Linked DNA regions of Arthrobacter globiformis. Each later gene encodes a partner of the first gene's protein in a complex. Links are inferred from orthologs where the notes say so. Each region holds a gene or a part of one and is shown in the gene's direction. Other genes may lie near its edges.

Evidence for each region.
Region 2: the proteins of hisF (region 1) and hisH are in contact, whole or in part, in a crystal structure (PDB 6RU0), measured with the Thermotoga maritima proteins. The link is inferred for Arthrobacter globiformis from one-to-one orthologs. Residues at the interface, in WP_004080486.1 of Thermotoga maritima: Met1, Leu2, Ala3, Arg5, Ser40, Glu41, Asp45, Glu46, Ala70, Glu71, Ile73, Asp74, Ile75, Pro76, Phe77, Asp98, Lys99, Ser122, Gln123, Glu161, Thr195, Leu196, Asn247, Arg249, Glu251; in WP_004080484.1 of Thermotoga maritima: Asn15, Arg18, Arg22, Arg117, Leu118, Pro119, His120, Met121, Gly122, Trp123, Asn124, Asn134, Gly135, Tyr136, Tyr138, Val140, Tyr158, Glu180, Lys181, Ser182, Ser183, Lys184, Ile185.

Annotation. Positions count from the first base shown.
Region 1 is NZ_JAUSZX010000001.1:2,107,270-2,114,613, forward strand. Bases 2,620-5,518 are described here. They hold hisF (imidazole glycerol phosphate synthase subunit HisF), read left to right. Parts: upstream 2,620-3,630; coding sequence 3,631-4,407; downstream 4,408-5,518. Other genes in these bases: QFZ23_RS09675 (phosphoribosyl-ATP diphosphatase), read left to right, coding at 2,620-2,665; hisG (ATP phosphoribosyltransferase), read left to right, coding at 2,724-3,584; QFZ23_RS09690 (TIGR03085 family metal-binding protein), read right to left, coding at 4,459-5,103; hisI (phosphoribosyl-AMP cyclohydrolase), read left to right, coding at 5,289-5,518. Outside these bases: QFZ23_RS09655 (riboflavin synthase), read left to right, coding at 1-345; ribB (3,4-dihydroxy-2-butanone-4-phosphate synthase), read left to right, coding at 372-1,070; ribA (GTP cyclohydrolase II), read left to right, coding at 1,067-1,768; ribH (6,7-dimethyl-8-ribityllumazine synthase), read left to right, coding at 1,787-2,269; more of QFZ23_RS09675, read left to right, coding at 2,402-2,619; more of hisI, read left to right, coding at 5,519-5,732; QFZ23_RS09700 (anthranilate synthase component I), read left to right, coding at 5,839-7,344.
Region 2 is NZ_JAUSZX010000001.1:1,861,557-1,868,921, forward strand. Bases 1,909-4,828 are described here. They hold hisH (imidazole glycerol phosphate synthase subunit HisH), read left to right. Parts: upstream 1,909-2,959; coding sequence 2,960-3,697; downstream 3,698-4,828. Other genes in these bases: QFZ23_RS08560 (histidinol-phosphate transaminase), read left to right, coding at 1,909-2,277; hisB (imidazoleglycerol-phosphate dehydratase HisB), read left to right, coding at 2,337-2,963; QFZ23_RS08575 (hypothetical protein), read left to right, coding at 3,698-3,856; priA (bifunctional 1-(5-phosphoribosyl)-5-((5-phosphoribosylamino)methylideneamino)imidazole-4-carboxamide isomerase/phosphoribosylanthranilate isomerase PriA), read left to right, coding at 3,934-4,680; QFZ23_RS08585 (SseB family protein), read left to right, coding at 4,690-4,828. In the rest of the region: transcriptional repressor LexA, read right to left, coding at 1-133; QFZ23_RS23695 (LysM peptidoglycan-binding domain-containing protein), read left to right, coding at 635-985; more of QFZ23_RS08560, read left to right, coding at 1,159-1,908; more of QFZ23_RS08585, read left to right, coding at 4,829-5,601; QFZ23_RS08590 (MFS transporter), read left to right, coding at 5,661-6,959; QFZ23_RS08595 (DUF1844 domain-containing protein), read right to left, coding at 7,100-7,365. UniProt on the Escherichia coli protein: IGPS catalyzes the conversion of PRFAR and glutamine to IGP, AICAR and glutamate. The HisH subunit catalyzes the hydrolysis of glutamine to glutamate and ammonia as part of the synthesis of IGP and AICAR.

The DNA of each region.
Region 1 (7,344 bases):
CAGGGAAACTGGGAACGGCTCCGGTTCGGAGTGCCACAGCGGCTTGCACGCTACATCGCGGAAAAGGGGTCTATCGCCATCGACGGCGTCTCCCTCACCGTCACCGCGGTCAGCCCGGCAGCCGAGGCGGCGCCGTGGTTCGAGGTGGGGCTTATCCCCACAACCCTGGCCGACACCGGCCTCGGGGCCAAGCCGGCCGGCGCCAGGGTCAACCTTGAGGTGGACGTGCTGGCCAAGTACACCGAGCGGTTGCTCGCCTTCCGGAGCGCAGGCTTGGAATTCACGGACGCCTCGAAGTTCGGCACGGAAGGCTCAGTTGTCACTGAAGGCGGGGTTCAGCTGTGAACGGCACGGCAAAGCTTGACGCCGAGGTGTCCGGCGAGCTGACCTCTGTTCCCCTGAGGCTGGACCCGATTGAGGACGCTGTCCGCGCCATGGCGGCCGGCCGGCCGGTGCTGGTGGTGGACAACGAGGACCGGGAAAACGAAGGCGACATCATCTTCGCCGCCCAGCACGCCACGCCGGCGCTCATGGGCTGGACCATCCGGTACAGCTCCGGCGTCATCTGCGTGCCGCTCGACGGCGCCCGGGCCGACGCGCTGGAACTGCCGCCCATGGTGGAGGTCAACCAGGACTCGAAGGGCACCGCCTACACCGTCTCCTGCGACGCCGCCGCCGGCGTAAGCACGGGCATCTCGGCCACCGACCGGGCCCTCACCGCCCGCGTCATTGCCGATCCGGCCAGCGGCCCGGACACGCTGACCCGCCCCGGGCATATTTTCCCGCTGCGTGCCGTTAATGGGGGAGTGCGTGAACGCCCCGGCCACACCGAAGCGGCCGTGGACCTCTGCCGGCTCGCCGGCCTGGAGCCGGTGGGCGTGATCGCCGAAGTTGTGTATGACGACGGGGAGATGATGCGGCTGGACGGCCTTCGGGTTTTCGCTGCCGAGCACGGCTGCCCCTTGATCTCGATCGAGGACCTGGTTGCCTATCTGGGAGCTGGCAACCGTGTATCTTCACAGGAGAGCACTTTGGAAGCCAGTCCGGCCGGAGAAGGGGAAACACGATGACGGCATCTCAAACAGCGGAACCGAGCAGCAACGGCCGGCAGCCGCATCCGGTGAGCAGCGGCCCTGTGGTCCAGCTGCCCACGGCGTTCGGAAACTTCGTGTCGCAGGCCTGGACCGATCTGGTGACCGGCGCCGAACACCTGGCGGTCAGCTCCCCGAACCCGGCCAAGGACGGCAAGGCGCCGCTGGTGCGCCTGCACTCGGAATGCCTCACCGGCGATGTTTTTGGCTCCTACCGGTGCGACTGCGGCGAGCAGCTCGCCTACGCCCTGGAGCTGATCGCTGAGAACGGCGGGACGCTGCTGTACCTTCGCGGCCAGGAAGGCCGGGGCATCGGGCTGGCCAACAAAATCAAGGCCTACGCCCTGCAGGAGGCCGGGTTCGACACCGTCGAGGCCAATGAGCAGCTCGGACTGCCCGTGGACGCCCGCTGCTACAAGGCTGCGGCGCAGATCCTGGCCGAGATGGGCCTGCACGAGATCCGGCTGCTGAGCAACAACCCGGACAAGCAGAACCGCCTGGCTACCGCGGGTGTCAGGGTCGTCGAGATGGTGCCCACCGAGGTGCCGTCGCGGGAGCAGAACCTCCGGTACCTGCAGACCAAGAAGGACCGCATGGACCACCTCCTGACCCTTGACACCGAGACTGCGGGCCTGCCCCGCACCGGCACTGACACCTTTGACCACGAACAAGACTGAACGGATCACGAAGACTTCATGAGCGGACATGGCGCACCCCAGATTGACCTCACCACCCTCGACCCCGCGGAAACCTCGCAGCTGAAGCTGGCGATCGTGGCGGCAAGCTGGCACACGCAGATCATGGACGGCCTCCTGGACGGCGCCCTGCGCGCGGCCAAGGATGCCGGCATCAACGAGCCGACGGTGCTGCGTGTCCCGGGCAGCTTCGAGCTTCCGGTCGCCGCCGCGCGGCTGGCATCGCACTTTGACGCCGTCGTCGCCCTCGGCGTCGTCATCCGTGGCGGAACGCCGCACTTTGACTACGTCTGCCAGGCCGCGACGTCGGGACTCACCAATGTCAGCGTCAGCACCGGCGTGCCGGTCGGGTTCGGCGTGCTGACCTGCGACACCGAAGAGCAGGGCCTGGACCGGGCCGGACTGCCCGGATCGTCGGAGGACAAGGGACACGAGGCCGTCACAGCTGCGCTGGCCACGGCACTGCTGCTCAGGCAGTACTAAAACATTTCCCTCGGTTCCGGGCGCCGCGGGGATGCGGGCGCAAGCATGCAACGTGTGCAATCGCTCACATCCCCGCCGTCATGGAACTGCCCGACAGGCGGGCCCCGGCCCCGAGCAAGTAGGCTGGAGGGCGTGAAGAATTTCGAGACGCTGTTCGCAGAACTGAGCGAGAAGGCAGCGACCCGCCCCGAGGGCTCCCGCACCGTCGCCGAACTGGAGTCGGGAATCCACGGCATCGGCAAGAAAGTCGTGGAGGAAGCGGCTGAAGTCTGGATGGCAGCCGAATACGAATCCGACGAAGCCGCCGCCGAGGAGATCTCGCAGCTCCTGTACCACCTGCAGGTCCTGATGCTCGCCAAAGGACTCAGTCTGGAAGACGTCTACAAGCATCTCTAGCCGCCTCTGCGTGGCCCCGCTTGCCTGACACAACCTTCCAAACCAGAAAGACCTCCTAATGCTGCGTGTAGCCGTACCCAACAAGGGATCCCTGTCCGAAGCCGCCTCCGCCATGCTGTCCGAGGCTGGCTACCGCCAGCGCCGTGACAGCCGTGAGCTGGTCATGGTGGACCCCGACAACGACATCGAGTTCTTCTTCCTCCGCCCCCGGGACATCGCCGTTTACGTCGGGCAGGGAACGCTCGACGTCGGAATCACCGGCCGTGACCTCCTGCTGGACGCGCAGGTGGAGGCGGAGGAACTGCTTCCGCTGGGCTTTGCCGCCTCTACGTTCCGCTTCGCCGGACCGATCGGCGACTTCAGCGCCGTGGAGGAACTCGAGGGCAAGCGCCTTGCCACCAGCTACGACGGTCTCCTGCGCGACTACCTGGCGGAGCGCGGCATCAAGGCGAAGGTGGTCCGGCTGGACGGCGCGGTGGAATCCTCCGTGCGACTCGGCGTCGCGGACGCCATCGCCGACGTCGTCGAAACAGGCAACACGCTCAAGGCCGCCGGCATGGAGATCTTCGGTGAGCCGATCCTCAAGTCCGAGGCAGTGCTCATCCGCCGTACCGGCGAGGGCGGCGCGGCCAACGGCACGGCCAGGGAAATCGATGTCCTGATCCGGCGCCTGCAGGGTGTCCTGGTGGCGCGCCAGTACGTGCTGATGGATTACGACATCCGCAAGGAGCTGGTGGAGCAGGCTGCCGGCCTCACGCCCGGCCTGGAATCACCCACCGTCTCACCGTTGCGAGATTCCGACTGGGTGGCCGTCCGCTCCATGGTGCCCAAGAAGGAAACCAACCGGATCATGGACGAGCTGTACGACCTCGGCGCGCGCGCCATCCTGGTCAGCAGCATCCACGCCTGCCGGATCTGACCCGGTTTCCTTCAACAGCACCCCCAGCAGCACAACAGGAGAAGTCATGGCTGTAGCCGTCCGCGTTATTCCCTGCCTGGACGTTGACGCCGGCCGCGTGGTCAAGGGCATCAATTTCGAAGGCCTCCGCGACGCCGGGGACCCCGTGGAACTGGCCCACCGCTACGATAACGCCGGCGCCGATGAACTCACCTTCCTGGACGTGACCGCCTCCTCCGGCAACCGGGAAACGACGTTCGACGTCGTCCGCCGCACCGCCGAGGAAGTGTTCATTCCGCTCACGGTCGGCGGCGGGGTCCGCGGCGTGGCCGAGGTGGACAAGCTGCTGCGCTTCGGTGCCGACAAGGCATCCATCAACACCGCTGCCGTGGCCCGCCCCGACGTCATCGACGAAATCACCCGGCACTTTGGTTCCCAGGTCCTGGTGCTGTCCGTGGACGCACGGCGTGTCCGCCCCGGATCCCAGCCCACGCCGTCGGGGTTTGAAGTGACCACCCACGGTGGCCGCCAGGGCACCGGAATAGACGCCATCGCCTGGGCCAGGGAAGCGGCGGACCGCGGGGTCGGCGAAATCCTGCTGAACTCCATCGACGCCGACGGCACCAAGGACGGCTTCGACCTCGAGCTCATCCGGCTGGTCCGGTCCGCGGTCAAGGTTCCGATCATCGCCTCCGGCGGTGCCGGGGAGCCTGCGCACTTCCCACCCGCCGTTCAGGCCGGAGCGGACGCCGTCCTCGCCGCCTCCATCTTCCACTGGGGCCCGGACGACATGATGTCGCAGGTCAAGACCGCAATCCGCGATGCCGGCTTCGAGGTCCGTTAAAACAAGCGAGCGGCCAGGGAACACTGCAGGCGTGGGCCCACATTGCTTCTGTTACAGCCCGACTTCGGCTGACTGGAGGAGGGCGACGGCGTCTGGCTGGCCTTCGAAGGTTACCAGTGCATGGCGCGTGCGGCCGTGGGCGTGCATCAGCAGTTCACCTGGCTCCCCGACGATGGCCACCGATACCGGGGCGCGCTTGGCAACGTGCCGGGGGCCGGAGGGGCTGACCAGGACGATGCCCAGGTCCACGCCGCGGTAGAGGATGGCTGCCCGTTTGACGAGCTCATCCCACAGGGCGTCCGAGTACTCCTCGTCGAGGGCACGTGGTGCCCAGCGGTCAACGGCCCGCCTGACATCCTCCGTATGGACGAAGTATTCGATCAGGTTGGAGCTCTCATCCAGTGCCTTGATCTTCATGGGCGAGAGCGCGGGCGGTCCCGCGCGGAAGGAGTTCACGAGCTTGGCGTAGTCGTCGGCCGTCGTGAGCTTTCCGGCCAGCCGGGCGGTCGCCTTGTCCGAGGCCTTGGACAGGCCCTTGATGATCAGGCCCAGCCCGACGGCAGCCTTCCGCTCGCGCAGGTAAAGGTGAGCTGCGAGGTCCCTGGTCTTCCAGCCCTTGCAGAGCGTGGGAGAGTCAGGACCGGCCGCCAGCAGGGTCTCGGCCAGGACTTCTCGGGACGGATCGACGAAATGCATCACTTGGAAAACTAGCACGTCCCCGGTGGAGTTGCGCAGCCGACTTTCTCCAGCCGACTGCACGGCCCGCAGGTGGCCCAATGCCCCTGCGGCCCGGGCGGTGTTCCGGGGGAGGTGTTCCGGGGGAGCGGGGGACGTGAGGGCGTTTGTGCCAGGGTCCTGTGATGGGCACTAGACTTGACGTGATGTCTGAGCAGCCCGCCCCCAGCCCCGCCCCCGCCTCACTCGCCGGTGCCCCTTCCTTCGGCGCCGGCGAAAGCCGTCTGCCGGGAAACCCCCTTCCAGCCGAAATTGCGTCGGCCCTGAAGCGGGATGGCGCCGGACTCGTTGCTGCCATCGTGCAGCAGTTCGACACCAACGAGGTCCTCATGCTCGGCTGGATGGACGACGAGGCGTTGTACCGGACCATGACCACCGGCCGCGTGACGTTCTACTCGCGCTCCCGGCAGGAGTACTGGCGCAAGGGTGACACTTCCGGTCACGTGCAGTGGGTCAAGTCGGTGGCCCTGGACTGCGACGGCGACGCCCTCCTCGTGCGGGTGGACCAGGTGGGGGCCGCATGCCACACCGGTACACGGACCTGCTTTGACGGCCGGGCCCTCGACGTTGTGGCGGGTCCGGCCAACTAGCGGCCCGCCTCTGCCACCCAGCAGGCCCCTGCACCCAGCAGGGCCCCTACGCCGAACAGGCCTTACACCCAGGCATTAACCAAGAACAGACGGAGAACCAATAGCGATGCAGGACCTCGGAATCATCAGCCCTGGCCTGGAAGAGTTCCGGGAACTCGCCGCCCACAGCCGCGTCATCCCTGTCCGGCTCAAGGTGTTGGCGGATGCCGAAACGCCGATCGGGCTGTACCGGAAGCTGGCGCAGGGCCAGCCGGGCACGTTTCTCATGGAGTCGGCGGCTGTCGGAGGTGCCTGGTCCCGATACTCCTTCATTGGTTCCCGGTCCCGCGCCACGCTGACCACCAAGGACGGACAGGCGCACTGGCTGGGCGAGCCGCCGGCGGGTGTGCCCGTGGACGGAAACCCTGTTGATGCCATCCGCGACACCATCGAGGCGCTGCGCACCGACCGGTTTGACGGGCTCCCGCCGTTCACCTCCGGCCTGGTGGGCTTCCTTGGCTGGGAAACGGTCCGGCATTGGGAGAAGCTGACCAGCCCGCCCGAGGACGACCTGCAGTTGCCCGAACTGGCCCTGAACCTCGTCACGGACATGGCCGTCCACGACAACATGGACGGCACGGTGCTGCTCATCGCCAACGCCATCAACTTCGACAACAGCTCCGAACGCGTCGACGAGGCCTGGCATGACGCCGTCGCCCGCGTTAAGGAACTGCTGGCACGCATCAGCACCCCGGTGCTCCAGCCGGTGTCCGTGCTGGAGCCGGCGGCCCTCGATTTTGCCGCCAGCGTCCAGGAGCGCTGGCACGAGCCCGAGTACCTCGCCGCCCTCGACCGGGGCAAGGAGGCGATCGTGGACGGCGAAGTCTTCCAGGTGGTCATCTCCCGCCGCTTCGAGATGGAGTGCGGGGCGTCGCCGCTGGACGTTTACCGGGTGCTGCGCAACACCAACCCGAGCCCCTACATGTACATCTTCAGCCTCGAGGACGCCGCCGGCCGGCAGTACTCGATCGTCGGCTCATCGCCGGAGGCGCTGGTGACCGTGACCGGCGAGGATGTCATCACCCACCCCATTGCCGGTTCCCGGCCGCGCGGCAAGACCGTCGACGCGGACAAGGCACTCGCCGAGGAGCTCCTCGCGGACCAGAAGGAACGGGCGGAGCACCTCATGCTGGTGGACCTGTCCCGGAACGACCTGTCGAAGGTCTGCGTGGCGGGTTCCGTGGACGTCACCCAGTTCATGGAGGTGGAGCGCTTCAGCCACATCATGCACCTGGTCTCAACCGTCGTCGGACGCCTGGCTCCGACGGCGAAGGCCTACGATGTCCTGAAGGCCACCTTCCCGGCCGGAACCCTTTCCGGCGCCCCGAAGCCCCGGGCACTGCGCCTCCTGGATGAACTCGAGCCGCACCGGCGCGGCATCTACGGCGGTGTGGTGGGCTACCTGGACTTCGCCGGCGACATGGACATGGCCATCGCCATCCGCTCCGCATTGCTGCGCGAAGGGCGTGCCTACGTCCAGGCGGGCGGCGGCATCGTGGCGGACTCGAGCAACCCGGCCGAGGCGCAGGAAACCGTCAACAAGGCGGCGGCCCCGCTGCGGGCCGTGCACACG
Region 2 (7,365 bases), 250 kb from region 1 along the record:
GATAGCCGTTCTCGTTGACCGAGCGCTGGATGGTTTCCAGGATCTTCTTCTGGCGGAGTGTAAGTCCCTTGGGGGTCCGCTGAGACCGCGGGCTGCGCTGGGGAGCCTTGCCGTCAGAGGCCTGTGCTGCCATGTTCGCCAACGCCTTTCCATTCCTCCCGGCCGCGGTAGCTGCAGTGGCCGGGAACTTCCGGCCTGAAAAATGTCAGACCCTGCTGATCAACTGCAGATGTGGTTGTTCTGTGATCTCCAACGTAGGCCAGCCATACGGCTTTTTCAAACATTTGTTCTAGCGAGTCTCGACTTAATTCGTTGATAGGTGCTAAAACTAGGAAAGGCAAAGTTCGAACATCTGTTCTAGTGCGGGCCGCTTGTTAGCCCGGTGTTCGAACTGTTTGTTCGAACGCGAGGCAGTACAACTTGGTCCAGGAGGGCTCACGCCATGTCAGCTTCAACAGCAGTCCAGTTCGCAGATCCCCATGGCCGTGCAACGGCTCAAGACGGTGTAGTGATCCACCTCAGTGCAGTCCGCCAGCGCAGTGCAGTGCGCGAACAAAGTGCACCCAGCGAACACAGTGCAGTACGCGAACACAGTGCAGTCCGCGAACGCAGTGAAGTGGGCCAGCGCGGCACGGTGCCTCCGTCCCGCGCAGCATCACGGCCGGGCAAGCCGCCGCGCCTTCGCCTCACCCGCCGAGGCCGGATTGTCCTGATCGGCCTGCCGCTTGTTCTGCTTGCCGCCGTGATTCTGTCCCTGGCGGGTCTCCTAAACTCGCCGGCCAAGGCTGCGGACAGCGCCAGCGGCCTGAGTGTCACGCCCGCAGTTTCGGTCACGGTGCAGCCCGGTGAATCGCTCTGGGCCATCGCCGGAAAAGTCGATCCGAACCGTGATCCCCGGGACGTGATCGCGGACATCGTCCAGCTCAACGACCTTCAGGCGGGGAAGGTCATGCCCGGCCAGCAGCTGTTTGTGCCGAACAAATAGCCTTGTGCCGAACAAATAGGCCGGGCCATGCAAAATGCGTGGCCCCGATTTAGTTGGCCTGCACCCTCGGCATGAGTCGAACGGCCCCGAAACGCGGGCAGCTGCGGGTGGTTGCCGTGCGCTGGAACCGTCACAGTTTCCGGCCAGCCCTCCGGGATACTTAAACTGACTAGGTGACTGACCAGCTTGAGCGACTGAACCGACTGCCCCTGCGGACCAATCTGAGGGGGCTGTCCCCTTACGGCGCCCCGCAGCTTGACGTTCCGATCCTGCTCAACGTCAACGAGAACACGCATGGCGTGCCCGCCGACGTGCGGGCGGCCATCACCGCGGCCGTAACCGAGGCCGCCGCCGGACTCAACCGGTACCCCGACCGCGAATTCACCGAACTCCGGGAGGCCCTGGCGGAATACCTCGGCCACGGGCTCAGCGCGGACAACCTCTGGGCAGCCAACGGCTCCAACGAGGTCCTCCAGCAGATCCTCCAGGCCTTCGGCGGCCCGGGCCGTTCGCTCCTGAGCTTCCCGCCGACGTACTCCATGTACCCGCTCCTCGCCAGCGGCACGGACACCGCCTACATCGCCGGCAGGCGCGCCGATGACTACGGCCTCAGCGCCGAGTCGGCCGCCAGCCAGGTGCGCGAACTCCAGCCCAACATCGTCTTCCTCTGCTCGCCCAACAACCCCACAGGCACGGGCCTGGGCCTGGATGTGGTGGAGGCCGTCTACGAGGCGGGCGAGGCCAGCCAGGCGGTCGTCGTCGTGGACGAGGCCTATCACGAGTTTGCGCACGACGGCACGCCCAGCGCTCTTACCCTGCTGCCCGGCCGGGAGCGGCTCATCGTCTCCCGGACCATGAGCAAGGCGTTCGCTCTTGCCGGCGCCCGCCTCGGTTACATGGCCGCAGCCCCGGAGGTGACCGACGCCCTGCGGCTGGTGCGCCTGCCCTACCACCTGTCGGCCGTCACGCAGGCTACTGCCCTGGCGGCGCTGCAGCACCGCGAGGCGCTCATGGCGGATGTCCAGGACATCAAGCGGCAGCGCGACCGGATTGTCGCTGAACTGACGCGGATGGGGCTGCGGCCCGCGGCGTCCGACTCCAACTACGTCTTCTTCGGCGGGCTGGAAAACCCCCATGAGGTCTGGCAGGAACTGCTGGATGCAGGGGTGCTTGTCCGGGACGTGGGCATCGCCGGCCACCTGCGCGTCACGGCCGGTACTGAGACGGAAACCACAGCCTTCCTGGAAGCGCTGGAAAGCATCCTGGCCCGGCAGGCCGCACTTCCGGCCTAAACTTGAATATGGACCAGGTCAGGTCCGCCCCCATCCTTCGTCAAAGGACATCTATCACCATGAGCGACACCGGAACCAAGGCTGCCGAGGCACGGATTGCCCGTATGGAGCGCGCCACCAGCGAATCTTCCGTGCTGGTGGAGATTAACCTCGACGGCACCGGAGTGTCGGACATCAGCACGTCGGTCCCGTTCTACGACCACATGCTGACGGCGCTGTGCAAGCACTCACTCATCGACATGACCGTCAAGGCCACCGGCGACACCCACATTGACGTCCACCACACCGTCGAGGATGTTGCCATCACGTTCGGCGAGGTGCTGCGCACCGCCCTGGGCAACAAGGCAGGCATCCGCCGCTTCGGTGAGGCCACCGTGCCGCTGGACGAGGCCCTGGCGCACGCAGTCGTCGACGTCTCCGGCCGGCCCTACCTGGTGCACGGCGGCGAGCCCGCCGGGCAGGAGTACCACCTGATCGGCGGCCACTTCACGGGATCGCTGACCCGGCACGTGTTCGAGGCAATCACGCTGCACGCCGGCATCTGCCTGCACATGAACGTCATCGCCGGCCGCGACCCGCACCACATCGTGGAAGCCCAGTTCAAGGCATTCGCGCGGGCTCTCCGTGCAGCCGTCGAGCCGGATCCCCGCGTCGAAGGCATTCCGTCCACCAAGGGAGCACTATGACCGGCAAAGTACTGCGCGAGGGTGCGATCATCGATCCGTCGGCCACGCTGAAGCCGGTTTCCCCGGAGGGCAAGCCCACCGTCACCGTCCTTGACTACGGCTCCGGCAACGTCCGTTCGGCCGTGCGTGCCCTGGAACGTGCCGGTGCCGAGGTCATCCTGAGTTCCAAGCCCGAGGACGTGCTGAACGCCGACGGGCTGGTCGTTCCGGGCGTCGGCGCCTTCGAAACGGTCATGCGCGAGCTCAAGGCCGTTGATGGAATCCGGATGATCGGCCGCCGCGTTGCCGGCGGACGTCCGGTCCTCGGAATCTGCGTCGGCCTGCAGGTGCTCTTCGAGGCCGGCGTCGAACACGGGACCGAAGCCGAAGGCATGGGGGAGTGGCCCGGCAAGGTGGAGCTCCTCCCGGCCGAAGTGGTGCCGCACATGGGGTGGAACACCGTCAAGGTCCCGGAAGGCTCCCGGCTGTTCGACGGCGTCGAGGGCGAGCGCTTCTACTTTGTGCACTCCTACGGCGTCCAGAACTGGGACTTCGAGGTGATCCAGCCCCGGATGGCGCCACCCCTGGTCACGTGGTCCGAGCACGGTGGTCCCTTCATCGCCGCCGTGGAGAACGGCCCCCTCTGCGCCACCCAGTTCCACCCGGAGAAATCCGGTGACGCCGGCGCACGGCTGCTTAAAAACTGGGTTGACGGGCTCCGCGGTCCGCATTCCCGGCAGCCGGCGGACGCCTAGATGTGGTCAATCCTCCTGATGGGGCTGGCCGGCCTCCTGGTGGGCGGTGGTCTGTCCTTCAGGCAGCAGCGCAAGCCGCTCTGGATCCAGATCGGTTTCTACGTGCTGGCCGCCATGTCGCTGCTGGCCGCCTACCTGCTGACCCTTCCCGGCAAATAGCCATCTAACCCGCCGTGTGCGCCGCAGTAGACGGCGCACACGGGAACCAGCGCCTACAAGAACTGAGGAAATCTCCGATGACCAGCCAAAACGAGCTGCCGGTACTTGAACTGCTTCCCGCCGTCGACGTCGTGAACGGCCAGGCCGTCCGCCTGGTCCAGGGCGAGGCCGGCAGCGAGACAAGCTACGGAACGCCGCTGGAGGCGGCGCTCAACTGGCAGCAGCAGGGCGCGGAATGGGTCCACCTGGTGGATCTGGACGCTGCCTTCGGACGCGGCTCAAACGCGGACCTGCTGCGCGAAGTGGTGGGCCGGCTGGACATCAAAGTCGAGCTCTCCGGCGGGCTCCGGGACGATGAATCCCTGGAAAAGGCGCTGGACCTGGGCGTCGCCCGGGTAAACCTCGGCACCGCCGCCCTGGAGAACCCGGACTGGACCGCGCGGGCCATCGATCGCTTCGGTGACCGGATCGCCGTCGGCCTGGACGTCCGGGGAACCACTCTCGCCGGCCGCGGCTGGACCAAGGAAGGCGGGGACCTGTGGGACGTGCTGGGCCGCCTCGAAGAGGCCGGCTGCGCACGCTACGTTGTTACGGACGTGACCAAGGACGGCACCCTGCAGGGGCCAAACGTTGAACTCCTGCGGCAGATGGTGGAGAAGACCGGCAAGCCCGTGGTGGCCTCCGGTGGCATTTCCAGCCTTGATGACCTGAAAGTCCTGCGCTCCCTGGTGCCGCTCGGCGTCGAAGGCGCCATTGTTGGCAAGGCCCTGTATGCCGGCGCCTTCACGCTGCCCGAGGCCCTCGACGTCGCCGGACGACGCTAGGGCCTCGCCGTGACCGAGTACCAGCGCAATTCCGCGGACGGCGGCATACCGGGCGCGGACCTGCCGCCGGCACGTCGGCTGCCCGGTCACATCGAGGCCGCCCTCGCCGGGGCCGGTGGCGCCACCGATTCGGCGGGACAGCCCTGGGCCGGGCGCAGCCTCGCCGGTGACGACGCCAAAATACACAACTTCGAGGACGACGACGGCACGGCCGACGCCGGCTATCTCACCGCACTCTCTGCTCTTGTTGCTGGCGACGGCGACGAGGCCGCGGTGGTTGCCTCGCTGGCCACCGCCCGTGTCTTTGTCCCAGTGGTGGCACAGTTGGCGGAGGAAGCCGAGGGCGCGCACGGCGTGCACGCCGATAAGCAGGCCGACATGGCGCTGGTGACGCTCAAGGCGCCCGACGGCCGCCTCGCCATGCCCGTGTTCACTTCGGCAGCAGCCTTGGCGGCGTGGCACCCGGAGGCGCGGCCCGTGGCCGTTTACGCCGCGAGGGCAGCCCTGTCCGCCGTCGCCGAAGGCGCCGAGCTGCTGGTCGTGGACCCCGGTTCCGAAGTGACCTTCGTGGTCAGGCGCCCCGGCGTGTGGGCCCTCGCGCAGCAGCGGCAGTGGGTGCCGGCCTACCTGGACACCGAGCTGGCCGCGGTGCTGCGCGCCGGAGCGGACGGTAAACCCGCAGTCCGCGGCCTCGAGGTCCTTCCCGGCGGGGGAGTCGCCACCACCACCGCCTCAGGCAGCCGCGTCGATGGCGGCGGAGCCGGACCGGAACTGCGGGTGGTGCTCTACCTGGAGGACGGACTTGATGCAGCCGCGGTCCAGGCCCTCGTTGCCAGACTCCAGGCCGAGTGGAGCCGGAATGTATTGTTTGGTGAGCGCGTTGATTCGATCGAAGTCAAGCTAAGGCGCGCCGCGCAGTAGCCGCCGGGCCTGTGGGGTCCGTTCCGGTGCTGTCCGGCGGCGGAACTGAGGACCCACCTGTGAATTTCAGCCTGTACCGGGAGCTGCTGGCCATTCGGCCTATCCGCCGGCTCCTGGCGGTCGGCATGATTGCCCGCATTCCCCATTCGGCGGCGGGCGTCCTGCTGACCCTGCACATCGTCCTGACCCTCGGCGAGGGCTATGCGGCCGCTGGTACGGCAGCGGCGGTGATGACCATCGGGATCGCGCTCGGCGCACCTTGGCGCGGCCGCCGGGTGGATACGGTGGGCCTGCGGACGGCCCTGATACCTTCCGTGATTTCGGAAACTGTCATCTGGTCCGTCGTGCCGCACGTCTCCTACCAGTGGCTGCTGCCCCTCGTGTTTGTCGGCGGCCTGCTGACGCTTCCCATTTTCAGCGTGGTACGGCAGTCCCTGGGGGTCCTGGCGGACGGGGACCAGCGCAGGACAGCGTTCGCGCTGGACGCGGTCAGCACCGAGCTGGTGTTCATGATCGGCCCGGCCGCGGGTGCTGTTGTGGCCACGAGCGGCCATTCCGTGCTGGGGCTGACCGCCGTCGGTGTCTCGACGTCGCTGGCCGGGCTCTTCCTGATGTGGTTCAACCCGCCCACCCGCAGTGCTGTCCGCAACGAATCCTGCGAGGCGGACCAGCAGGAAGCCGCAGAGGTAGCCGTTGTGGCCGCCGCGCCCGCGCACCTGCAGGAAGCTGCGGCTGAACTCCGTCCGGCGGCTGCGGGCAGCAGGGGGCGGGCAGTCCTGAGGCGCAGGGTGGCCCGCAGCTTCGGCTGGTTCACCGCAGGTGTGGCCGCGGTGTTCGCCGTCGCCGCCGGCGCCGGCATGGTGCTCAGCGGCACCGATGTGGGAATCGTGGCTGCCCTGGAAACCGGCGGCCACCAGGGCGAGATCGGGGTGGTGTTCCTCTTCTGGTGCGCCGCCTCGGTGGTCGGCGGCCTTGTCTACGGCGCGATGCACCGGCCCGTTTCACCGATTCTCCTGCTGCTGGGCATGGCTGCCCTGACCATTCCAATGGGCTTTGCCACCGACACGCTGACCCTCAGCCTGTTGTCGCTGATGCCGGGGCTCCTCTGTGCGCCGGTCCTTTCGGCAGCCTCCGAGAAGGTGGCCGAACTGGTCGACGAGGCCAGGCGGGGCGAGGCCATGGGCTGGTACGGGTCCGCGCTGACCGCCGGCGTGGCACTGGGGGCCCCGCTGGCCGGACTTTTCATCGACAGCATTGGCGCGGCGGGAGGCTTCGTGTCCGTCGGGGTGGCAGGGGTGCTGCTCTGCGTCGTCGGGCTTGTCCTGCAGCAGCGGCGCCGCCGCGCCGCCACATCCTGACGGTCCGGGTTTCCTAGGGACGAGGTTTCGTTGGGAAGAGGTTCCGGTGGGAAGGCCTTCCGCCGGAAGTGCCCCCAGGCGGCAAAAACGACGGCGGGCCGGCCCCGAAGAGCCGGCCCGCCGCCGTCGAAATACAATCTCTAGTTCACTGCACCGGTGAATTTCTCACCGGGACCCTTGCCCGGGGGATCCGGAATGATGGACTCTTCGCGGAAGGCGAGCTGCAGGGACCGCAGGCCATCGCGCAACGGACCGGCATGCTGCGACCCGATCTCCGGGGCGGCTGCCGTCACCAGGCCGGCGAGGGCGGTGATGAGCTTGCGGGCCTCGTCCAGGTCCTTCAGCTCCGCGGCGTTCTCCTCAGCGGCCAGGCCGAGCTTCACGGCGGAGGCACTCATGAGGTGCA